DNA from 3 places in the Mesorhizobium sp. AD1-1 genome. Region 2 is predicted to be linked to each of the others. Evidence: riboswitches for the same ligand, from Rfam matches in the RefSeq annotation. Region 2 holds a riboswitch; each other region holds the start of a gene.
The links. Region 2 has a riboswitch for cobalamin ahead of LB519_RS14325 (ABC transporter ATP-binding protein). Riboswitches for the same ligand answer to the same signal wherever they lie in the genome.

Region 1 (3,425 bases), on a different contig from region 2:
CGGCCCGCAGGATCGCGGGACCCATGCGGTCGAAGAAGATGAACGGACCGACCAACCGCCTTTTTGCCGTTGGCAGGGCACGGCGCACCTGAAAACCACCGATGTCCTTGGCGTTCGGAATGACCATCAATTCGATCTGATCGCTGGCGAACGCATCGCCCACCTCAGGGTCTTTCCCGGGGAAGAAGCTCATGGACTCTCCTTGTCGGTGGTCGAAGGCCGCCTGGCCGCATCAGGCAAAGCGGATGGCCGCCTTTGCCCGCAGCTTGGCCGCCACCTCTTCGCGATTGCGCGGATGCTGATGGGTTTCCAGGGAATCGAGCAGTTCGCGCGCCGAGGCCGCGATGGCGTCGACGGCATGATCGAAGGCGTGCTGGTTCTGCTTCGAGGGTCGCGTCGTTCCGCTCAGCTTGCGGACGAACTGAAGGGCCGCGTCGCGCACCTCGTCATTGGTTGCCGGCGGATCAAAATTGAACAGGGTCTTGATGTTTCTGCACATCGCTTCCGTATCTCCTCTTGTCCTTGAGCTGTTTCAATCGCAACGAGTTATAGCCTCGATCATGATCATGTCCAAAAACCGGTGAGGCGAGGCCATCGTTCGGACCGGCCTCAATCCGCGTCGAGGGGCTCCGTTCCAACCGGCTTGCCGTCGCGCGACAGCCTGATCTTCTCGACCTTGTCCTCGGCGGCCTTCAGCAGCCGGTCGCAATGCGCCTTCAGCGCCTCGCCACGTTCATAGATCCTGATCGACTGGTCGAGCGGCACGTCGCCACGCTCCAGATCATCGACGATCTTCTCCAGCGCATCGAGTGCCTGCTCGAAGCTCATCGCCTTGACGTCTTCGTTGGTCTCACCAGCCATCATTCATCCTTTCATCAGTCGCCCGACATGGGCGGCGACCGAAAATGCCAATCCCTGCAGATCGTAGCCGCCCTCGAGCAGGCTTACGAGCCGGTTGCCGCTGTGGCGTGCCGCGCGCTGCATCAACTGGCCGGTCGCCCAATCGAAATCATCCTCGGTCAGATTGATCTCGGCCAGCGGATCGCGGTGGTGCGCGTCGAACCCGGCCGAAATGATGATCAGGTCGGGCGCGAAATTGTCGAGCGCGGGCAGGACGCGCGACAGGAAGGCATCGCGAAACACTTCGCTGCCGGTCTGCGGCGCCAGCGGTGCGTTGACGATGTTGCCGGCGCCCGTTTCGGTCTTCGCTCCGGTGCCGGGATAAAGCGGCATCTGGTGTGTCGAGCAATAGAGCACCGAGGGATCGTCCCAGAAAATATCCTGCGTGCCATTGCCGTGATGCACGTCCCAGTCGACGATGGCAACGCGCTCGACACCGTGTTTCTTCTGCGCATAACGCGCCGCGATCGCCGCCGTGTTGAACAGGCAGAAGCCCATGGCCGTGGTCTTTTCGGCATGATGGCCGGGCGGCCGGGCGGCGACGAAGACGTTGTCGGCGCGGCCCGAAAAGACATCATCGACGGCGGCGTTGGCGGCGCCGATCGCGGTGATCGCCGCTTGCCAGCTCTTCGGACTGGCAGTGGTGTCGGCATCGATGCGGGCAATCCCCTCGTCGGGAATGGCGGCGCGCACGCGGGCGACGAAATCGGCGGGATGCGCGTAGAGGATGGTGGCCTCGTCGCCTTCCGGCGCCTGGATACGATCGAGCCCGGCAAAGGCTTCCTCATCGAGCACGCGCTCGATGGCACGCAGGCGGTCGGGCCGCTCGGGATGTCCGGGCGGCGTGAGATGCTCGAGGAAGATCGGATGCGTGTAGAGACGGGTGGTCATCGTCCTAATCTAGTGACCCGGATCGACAAAGGCCATGCACGGCCGGCCGATGACTGGGGAAAATCGCGCCTGCGTCCATTCGTGTCGCCGCAGGCATTGGCCTCGCCGGCGCTTCGGCGTAAAGTCCTTGGCACTGCCTGGTGCCCGCCGCAAGCGGGAGAATCGGGAACACGGTTGAATTCCGTGGCGTGCCCAACGCTGTGAGGGGGACCGCGCCGGTAAATGCCACTGTCGATGACGGGAAGGCACCGGACGCGGGTTGATCCCAAGCCAGAAGACCGGCCTGGCAGGCATCGTCATCCGCATGGTCAGGCGGATGACATCAGAGCGACGTGCGTCCATTTGGACGCACAACGTACGCTCTGACCGTTTTGAATCTGCAATCGCAAGGGGACAAGCGATGCCGGAACATATGACCGCTGCCATTGACGATGGATTTGACCAGAATGCGCGCGATGCGGTCTATCGCGCCATGTTCACGCGGCGCGACGTGCGCAGCCATTTCCTGCCCACCGCGATCGATGACGACGTGCTGGCGCGGCTGCTGCTTGCCGCCCATCACGCGCCATCGGTCGGCTTCATGCAGCCATGGAATTTCATTGTCATTCGTGACATCGAGCGACGCGAAAGGGTGCGCGACCTGTTCCTGGCCGCGCGCGAGCAGGAACTGCCGGCGATCGAGGCGGAAAAACAGGCGCTGTACCGCAAGCTCAAGCTGGAAGGCATCTGCGAAAGCGCGCTCAACATCTGCATCACTTGCGACCGGCAGCGCTCGAAAGGTTCGCCGCTGGGACGCTGGCACAATCCGGAGATGGATCTCTACAGCACCGTCTGCGCAGTGCAGAATTTCTGGCTGGCCTCGCGTGCCGAGGGCGTTGGCGTCGGCTGGGTGAGCATCATCGAGGCTGAGGCGCTGAAGCGGCTGTTGGCCATTCCGGATCACGTAACGCCAATCGCCTATCTCTGCGTCGGCCGTGTTTCCGAGTTCGCTTCCAAACCGGACCTTGAAACGCATGGTTGGGGACGGCGGCTGCCGCTGCCGGAACTGATCATGAGCGAGACGTTTTCCGGGCAAGGCGAGACACAGCTGAAGTCCACCGTGGCGCGCCTCAACACCGTTTCTGCCTCACCAGACACCACCTGCCCGGCCGATCAGGGTGTGGCGCCGGCCGTACCCCAGCGCGAACCGCCGAAGGAGGCGAGCGCCTTGTCCTTGAGCTCCCTGAACTTCGACGACGCCTCGGCCAACCGGGCGTCCCAGGCCGGATCCGGCACCTGGCCCGCGATGGTCTTGAAATAGACCTGCATCAGGCAAGCGATGGCGAAAGGCTCGATGAAGGCCGCCTTGAATGCCCAGGCGAAGACGATGGCGAGCACGAAGGCCCAGCCGGCGAGCTGGCCGGGCATCAGGAACAGAATGGCGCCGGCAGGCGCCAGCATCATCAGAAAGATGACGAACGACACGCCCCACATGATGACCGCCAGCCAGACGGCGTTCTTGACCATGACCTTGCCGTTCTGGGCATAGAGCACGACGCCTTGGCGCGCCGTCTCGAAGGGTGAGGCTGAATTGATGCGGATGTTGTAGCCGAGGATGATCTCGTCGACATAGGTCAGCGACAGGCGGATCACCG
Region 2 (3,425 bases):
CGTCTGTCTCCTTCATGGCCGGATGCGCTTTCAGGAAATCGAGCAGCTTCCTGTAGCCGCCACCGTCCTGGTAATCGAGCAGGATGAGGAATTGCGGATTGCGCGACGCCACCGTTTCCCAATCCGTGTTGCCCCAGCTGGTGTCCATGTCAGCCATGATGTTGTCGCCGCCGGCGGCAGTGATCATGGCGCTGGGGATGGCGAACTTGCCTGCGGTGAACGGCTTGTCCTCGCCGGAATCGTAGAGGAACACCCGCGTGCCCTTGGCGCTGCCGACCTTGGCGGTGATGTCGGCGAGTTGCGCCTTCCAGCCAGAGACAAGCTTTTCAGCCTCGGCCTCCTTGCCGAAGATCTTGCCCAGCTTTTCGACGTCGCCATAGAGCAGGTCCATCGAGGCGGCGGGGCGGCTCTTGTCGAGATGGACGCAGCTTTCCGTCAGAACCAGCGTCTTGATGCCGTGCGGGGCAAGCGTGTCGGGCGTCACCTCGCCACCCGGCTTCATGCCGTAGTACCAGCCGGCGAAGAAGAAATCCGGCTCGACGGCCACGAGGTTTTCGAGCGTCGGATATTTCGGCGCCAGCTCCGGGATCGAACCCTGCTCTGCCTTGAATTCGGGACCGACCTTGTACCATCCGGTGATGCCGGTCAGGCCGACGATTGACGGCTGCAATTTCAGCGCGAAAGCCATCTCAGCCATGTTCAGATCATGGATGACAGCGCGCTTCGGCGGCGCGTCGAAGGTCAGCGGCTTGCCGCAGCTGTCGACGGTTACCGGGAAGGCGAAGGCGGTCGAGGTCAGCAGCGAGACGGCAAGCGAAAAAGCGAGGCGTTTCACGGGTATGCTCCTTGTGGGTGGGATCGGGTCGACTATGGAACGGCTTCAATCACGACGGCGGCGCGGCACGGTTCGGAACCTCGAACACCGTCAACTCTCGATCCTCGGTCGGATGGCGCAGGCGCAGCACATCGATGCCGAAAATCTCGCGGATCAGCTGTTGGGCCAGCGCTTCGCGCGGTGCGGCGAGCGCTTGCAGACGGGCATGGTTCATCACCGCCACCCTGGTGGCGAAGGGTGCTACCAGCGCCAGATCGTGCAGCACCGCGATCACCGTCATCTCAAAGCCTGCCACGAGGTCGAGCAGTTCGCCGCGGGCGCGCGGGTCCAGATGGTTGGTCGGTTCGTCGAGGAACAGGATTTTGGGCTGCTGGGCGATGGCGCGCGCCAGTTGGGCGCGCTGGCGCTCGCCGCCCGACAGCGAGCCGACGGTGCGGCCAAGCAGCGGCAGCAGGCCGGTCCGGCGCAGCGCCTCGACGGCGATATCGCGTTCCTCGCGCCTGCGCCGCAGCCCGGCGTGCGGGACCCGGCCAAGCTCGACATAATCGATCACCGCCAGCCGCGGATCGGGCTGGTCGGTCTGGCCGACAACGGCGATATGCAACGCCCGCTCGGCGGCCGAAATCCTGTCCAGCCCGCGTCCGCCAAGCTTCACCTCGCCGGAACTTGGCCGCAGCATGCCCGACAGCATGCGCAGCAGCGTCGTCTTGCCGGCGCCGTTGGGACCGATGATGGCAAGGCGATCGCCAGCGGCCACCGAGAAGCTGACCGCCTGGACCAGATTCCGCCCATTCGCCATGGCACAGAGGTCATGGGCTTCGAGAAGCGCTGCGCTCATCGGCTGCAGCCCGCCGGATTGCGGGGACGGCAAAGCGTGCGCATGGTGATGCGATGATCGATGGAGCCGTCCAACTTTCCGTCACTTTCCAAAACTGACGACGGAAGGAAGCTGGCGAACCGGCCGACAAGGCCGGGATTCGCGTTTCCTCCCGGCACACCCCGTCCGGTCAACTCAGTGATGGCAGGTCTCCTGGCTCGCGGGTCGTTGCGCCATCCTGCCTTCCCAGCCTTGCCGGCCAGTGGCATTCACGGATTTTGCTCGCCGCTTACAGTTGCGGGGGCAGCCACGGCCTCGACCTGAACAGGCCTCACCGTGTTCCCTTTTCACCCCTCGCCTTTCGGCTCGGGGACCATCACCACTTCAGCGTAGATTTCCACCAAACGCTTCGCAATGGATTTCTCGGACGAAGTGGTGGGCCAGCTAAGGGAAACAGGCATTGCACGCTCACTTTATGTAATAACATAACATTCTTAGGAGATGACGCGGCCCGCTGTCAAGCGAAAGCCCATGGGATCGGCGCAGATTGCACGGAATGCGCAATTTCGATCAAACTGGCCGCGCCAGGAAACGCCAAGATGATCCGGCCAATGCGAAAAGGAGCCCCATGAACCCGACCGAGAAAGCGCTGTGGTTCGTCGAGAGCCATCTGCCGGAGGCGATCTCGCTTGACGATGTCGCGCAAAGCAGCGGCGTGTCGCGTTTTCATGTGACGCGCGCCTTCGGCGCCGCAACCGGCCGCTCGGTGATGGGTTACATGCGCTCACGCCGGCTGACCGAGGCGGCGCGCAAGCTGGCCGGCGGAGCGCCCGACATCCTCGTCGTCGCGCTCGACGCCGGCTACAACTCGCATGAGGCGTTCACCCGTGCCTTCCGCGATCAGTTCGGCACCACGCCGGAACTGGTGCGCGCGCAAGGCTCGACCAACAACCTCGACCTCGTGGAGCCGATCCTGATGGACCAGTCCTTCCTCACCAATCTCGAACCACCGCGCTTCGAGACCAGCCGGCCGTTCCTGATCGCCGGCCTCGGCGAACGCTACAGCTGTGAAACCAGCGCCGGGATTCCGATGCAGTGGCAGCGTTTTGCACCCTTTATCGGCAACATCCCCGGCGAGATCTCAGGCGTTTTCTACGGCGTGTGCCTTAATGGCGACGACGCGGGCAATTTCGACTATGTCGTCGGCGTCGAAGTGTCCGGCTTTGCGGATCTGCCGAAGGACTTCTATCGGGTGCGGGTGCCGGCGCAGAAATATGCGGTGTTCTCGCACCGCGAGCACATCTCATCCATCCGCCGGACGATCAACACGATCTGGAACAGCTGGCTGCCCGCCTCCGGTCACGAAATCGCGGATGCACCGGAATTCGAGCGCTATGGACCGGAGTTCGATGCCCACAGCGGCAATGGCGGGCTGGAGATCTGGGTACCGGTGAAGGCGTAGCTCGATCACGCCATCGGCAGCGCCGGCCAGCGATCGATGACCTTTCCGCCGGAAAACACGGCGATCGACCCGAATTGCTGCAGCACGGCCTCGCTCTGCGTCGGCCTTAGAAACGCGTAGTCGCCTGGCCTTGCGGTCGCATCGGCGGGCAAGCCCATGAATTGCTGGTTGGAGGACAGGCCGAGCAGGCCGTTCGTCTTCATGCCTTGGGGGAAGACCGGCTCGGCCATCCACTTGCCGCCATAGAGATAGCAGCCCTTGCGCGGGAAGCGGCCGAGCGCCTGCAGCAGGCGAGTAACGGCCGGCGGACC
Region 3 (3,425 bases), on a different contig from region 2:
CCCATAGGCCTTGACGTGCGAACCGGGCGTCAGATGGTCGAACATCCAGCGCGTACCGGTGCTGCCCGCCTGCGCCTTGACCGTCACCGCGATCGAGAACGGCCGCGACGGCGAGGACGACAGCGTGTAGGTGCGCATCAGCGGCCCGTCCGATGTCGGCAGTTCCAGAGTCACGAACTGCCCCGGTTTGTAGCGGAACCAGGTCTGGTTGTCGGAGCGGAAGGTGAAGGTCTTCACGTCAGGCGCTTCGTCGCTGACGCCGATCACTTCCAGCACCTGCAGCCTGTCGTTCCAGGGCGTCATCTGGTCGAGATGGCGATAGAGGCCAAGGTCCGTCATCGCATTCATCCTCTTGTCCCTGGGCTAGGCGACGCTGCGCAGGGCCGGCCGGCCGCCTTCGGCAAGGCGCGGCCCGATGAACGACGCGTACCACTCGACGAACTGGATCACGCCGCCCTCATGCAGCTCCGAATAGGGGCCTGGTTCATAGGCCGGCGACAGGATGCCGAAGGCGTTTTCCTCGACGATGCGGCGGTCCTGGTCGTTGGTCTCGGTCCAGACATGGGTGAGCTCAGCGAGGTCGTAGTCGACGCCTTCGACCGCATCCTTGTGGACGAGCCATTTCGTGGTCACCGCGGTTTCCGTGGCACTGATCGGCAGCACGCGGAAGGTAACGGCGTGGTCGCCGAGGATATGGTTCCAGGTCGTCGGATAGTGATAGAGCAGCAAGGAGCCGATGCGGTCGGTTGAAACGCTGTCGGACAGGTTCTTCTGGACCGCCCGTTTTCCCGTCATGGTGTAGCTGACGGCATCGCGCAGCAGCGGCGCGCGGGTGGCGCGGTACTGCCCTGCCGGATCGATGCGGAATTTGCTCGGCAAGCCTGATGCCTCGCATCTGGCCCAGTGTGCGACCATTTCAGGGTCGCTGTCGGCGCCATGGACGCCGGTTATGGTTGGAGCCTCGGGGAAGGTCTTGCACAACTCGGGATGATTGGCGGCGCAGTGGTAGCACTCGCGGTTGTTTTCCCAGACCAGCTTCCAGTTGCCCTTCTCGACGATCGTGCTCTCGAAGGCGATCTTTGCTTCACGCAGCCGGTGCGGCAAAAGATAGGGTTCGATCATCGCCCGCATCGGCGCGAAATCTGCCGGTTCCTTGGCCAGGCAGATGAAGATGTAGCCGCCGACGCTCTCGCAAGCGACCGGCTTCAGGCCGAAATCACTCTTGTCGAAACCGTCGGCCATCTGGCGGGCAAACAGCAGGCGGCCGTCCAGCTCGTAGGTCCACTGATGATACGGGCAGACGAGCTTTGCCGCGGTACCCTTCTCCGTGTTGCACACGCGGCTGCCGCGATGGCGGCAGGAATTGTGGAAGGCGTTGATCTTGCCGTGCTGGTCGCGGACAAGGACGACCGGATAATCGCCGACCTGCACGGTGATGTAGCTGCCCGGCTTCGGCAGTTCGCAATCATGGCCGATGAACAGCCAGTCGCGATACCAGATCAGCTCCATGTCGAGCTTGAAGTAGTCCGGATCGGTGTAGAAGGGCTGCTCCAGCGAAAAGCCTTGCCGGCGCCCCTTCAGGAGCCTCAGCATGTCGTTGCGGATATCCATGTCCTGTCCTCGTTCCTAAGGACTGAACTGGTGGTGACGGAGGAAGGATTGAAACACAGGCCGGCTGTGTGCCGGACATGCGCTATCCACCTCTTGACCGCCCACCGCGATCAGTCGAGTCTAAAAATCTCGGGCTGGTTTCCGGGCTCTGGAGTTGTCCTTGCGGACCATCGCGACACCTTCCCAGGCGGTTGCCCAGTGGTCTCCCGTTGCGACTTGAACTCCACCACCGTTGCGGGGGCAGCGCCGGATTCTGACCGGCTTCCCAATTCTCCGCCTCGTCGTCACGAAGCGGCACCTGAGATGGTATGATCTAACCACGATCGCGGGCGCGGCGGCGGCATGAAAACGACATCGTATCCATGCGGCGCGACACGGCATGCGAAACGCTACTGCAGATCGTCGCGGGCCAAGATCCCACCTCCCGGGCGGCCATTTGCCGGCTGCGATCTTCCCGAATCCGACCCTTCGCGGGGGTCAAAAAAGGTTAACGGTTTCGAAAAGTGACTATTAGCTTGCCCTAAAATCGAACCGAACGGTTCGTTTCTGTTGACGGTGCGTGCAGGACGGTGTGAACGCTGGGCCTCTGAAACAGTCAGTGATCCATCAAGTGTCTATACCTAACACACTGATATGAAGAAGAAAAATGCATCCCTAGATTCCGTTGGCACAATTTCAAGGTGTGGATTCATGGTCCACACGGAACAACTTCGTGATTGGAAAAGACGACCTTGCCCTCCCACATCGGGGCTGTCCGAACGACGCGATTTCATTTCCAAGACACGCCGCTAGACGGACGGAAAAAAGACGATACTGGAGTACCAAAAATGAAAAAGATCATTCTCACTGCCGCAGCCCTTCTGGCCATTTCCGGCAGCGCCTTCGCTGGTAGCGACCACTACGGTTCCAACGCCGCGGCAGCCACTGCTGTCGACAGCTCGTACACCGCTTCGACCAAGAAGTCGGAACCGGCTGCTCAGGCGCCTGCCCAGGGTGCTGACCGCAACCTCTTCGGCAACAACTAACAGCCGATTCCCAGTTTCCCGGTCGACGGCGGGCTCGCTCGCCGCCCTGGCGAAATTCAGACATTCAGGAGTATTCAAGATGAACAAGATCCTCATTGCTGCCGCCGCCGTTCTGGCCATCACCGGCAGCGCTTTCGCGGGCAGCGACAACTACGGTTCGAACGGCTCCAACCAACCTGCCGCCGCTGTGGACCAGTCGTACACGGCTTCCACCAAGACCTCGGAACCGGCTGCCCAGACGCCCGCTCAGGGCAGCGACCGTAACCTCTTCGGTCGCTAACAACCAATTTCGCAACCGACGGCAGCTGTGTCTGCCGTCCTGGCGAAATCCAGAATTCAGGAGACTAAAATGAACAAGATCCTTATTGCTGCCGCCGCCGTTCTGGCCATCACCGGCAGTGCCTTCGCCGGCAGCGACAACTTTGGCTCCAATGGTGCCAATCAGCCTGCCGCCACGACTTCGGTCGACAGCACGCGCACCTCTTCGGTACGCAACACCGGTTCGCCGGTTTACAAGCTGCTGAACTCGTCGGGTGACACCACCCAGAAGTCTGCTCCGCAAGGTGCCGACCGCAACCTCTTCGGCAACAACTAACAACCGAAGTCGATCTCCAAGTCAAAGAGCGGCGGGCCCGGCCCGCCGCTCTTTTTGTGCCTGACACGGTAATTGCGGTTAAGCCGCCTTTGCTTCCACTTCATGCAACGCGAAAGAACGTCCATCCGCGTCGAAGATATGCAGGTCCTCGCCATTGGCGCTCAGCCGCAATGTCGAGCCGCGCTTGACCTCGA

Region 1: another riboswitch for cobalamin. It lies ahead of bluB (5,6-dimethylbenzimidazole synthase); the one in region 2 lies ahead of LB519_RS14325 (ABC transporter ATP-binding protein).
Region 3: another riboswitch for cobalamin. It lies ahead of LB519_RS00655 (aromatic ring-hydroxylating oxygenase subunit alpha); the one in region 2 lies ahead of LB519_RS14325 (ABC transporter ATP-binding protein).

Annotation. Positions count from the first base shown of each region.
Region 1 is NZ_JAIUGP010000025.1:46,910-50,334, forward strand. Features, by position in the region: gene LB519_RS30160 (pirin family protein) at 1-193, opposite strand, end outside; gene LB519_RS30165 (DUF2277 domain-containing protein) at 233-499, opposite strand; gene LB519_RS30170 (exodeoxyribonuclease VII small subunit) at 610-861, opposite strand; gene LB519_RS30175 (histone deacetylase family protein) at 865-1,791, opposite strand; cobalamin riboswitch at 1,913-2,093, shown strand; partial or broken gene bluB (5,6-dimethylbenzimidazole synthase) at 2,204-2,821, shown strand; gene LB519_RS30185 (hypothetical protein) at 2,944-3,425, opposite strand, start outside.
Region 2 is NZ_JAIUGP010000006.1:211,287-214,711, forward strand. Features, by position in the region: gene LB519_RS14320 (ABC transporter substrate-binding protein) at 1-835, opposite strand, end outside; gene LB519_RS14325 (ABC transporter ATP-binding protein) at 885-1,673, opposite strand; cobalamin riboswitch at 1,838-2,045, opposite strand; gene LB519_RS14330 (AraC family transcriptional regulator) at 2,281-3,114, shown strand; gene LB519_RS14335 (alanine racemase) at 3,120-3,425, opposite strand, start outside.
Region 3 is NZ_JAIUGP010000001.1:132,072-135,496, forward strand. Features, by position in the region: gene LB519_RS00650 (hybrid-cluster NAD(P)-dependent oxidoreductase) at 1-339, opposite strand, end outside; gene LB519_RS00655 (aromatic ring-hydroxylating oxygenase subunit alpha) at 364-1,611, opposite strand; cobalamin riboswitch at 1,726-1,928, opposite strand; gene LB519_RS00660 (DUF680 domain-containing protein) at 2,439-2,636, shown strand; gene LB519_RS00665 (DUF680 domain-containing protein) at 2,716-2,916, shown strand; gene LB519_RS00670 (DUF680 domain-containing protein) at 2,986-3,231, shown strand; gene LB519_RS00675 (ABC transporter ATP-binding protein) at 3,310-3,425, opposite strand, start outside.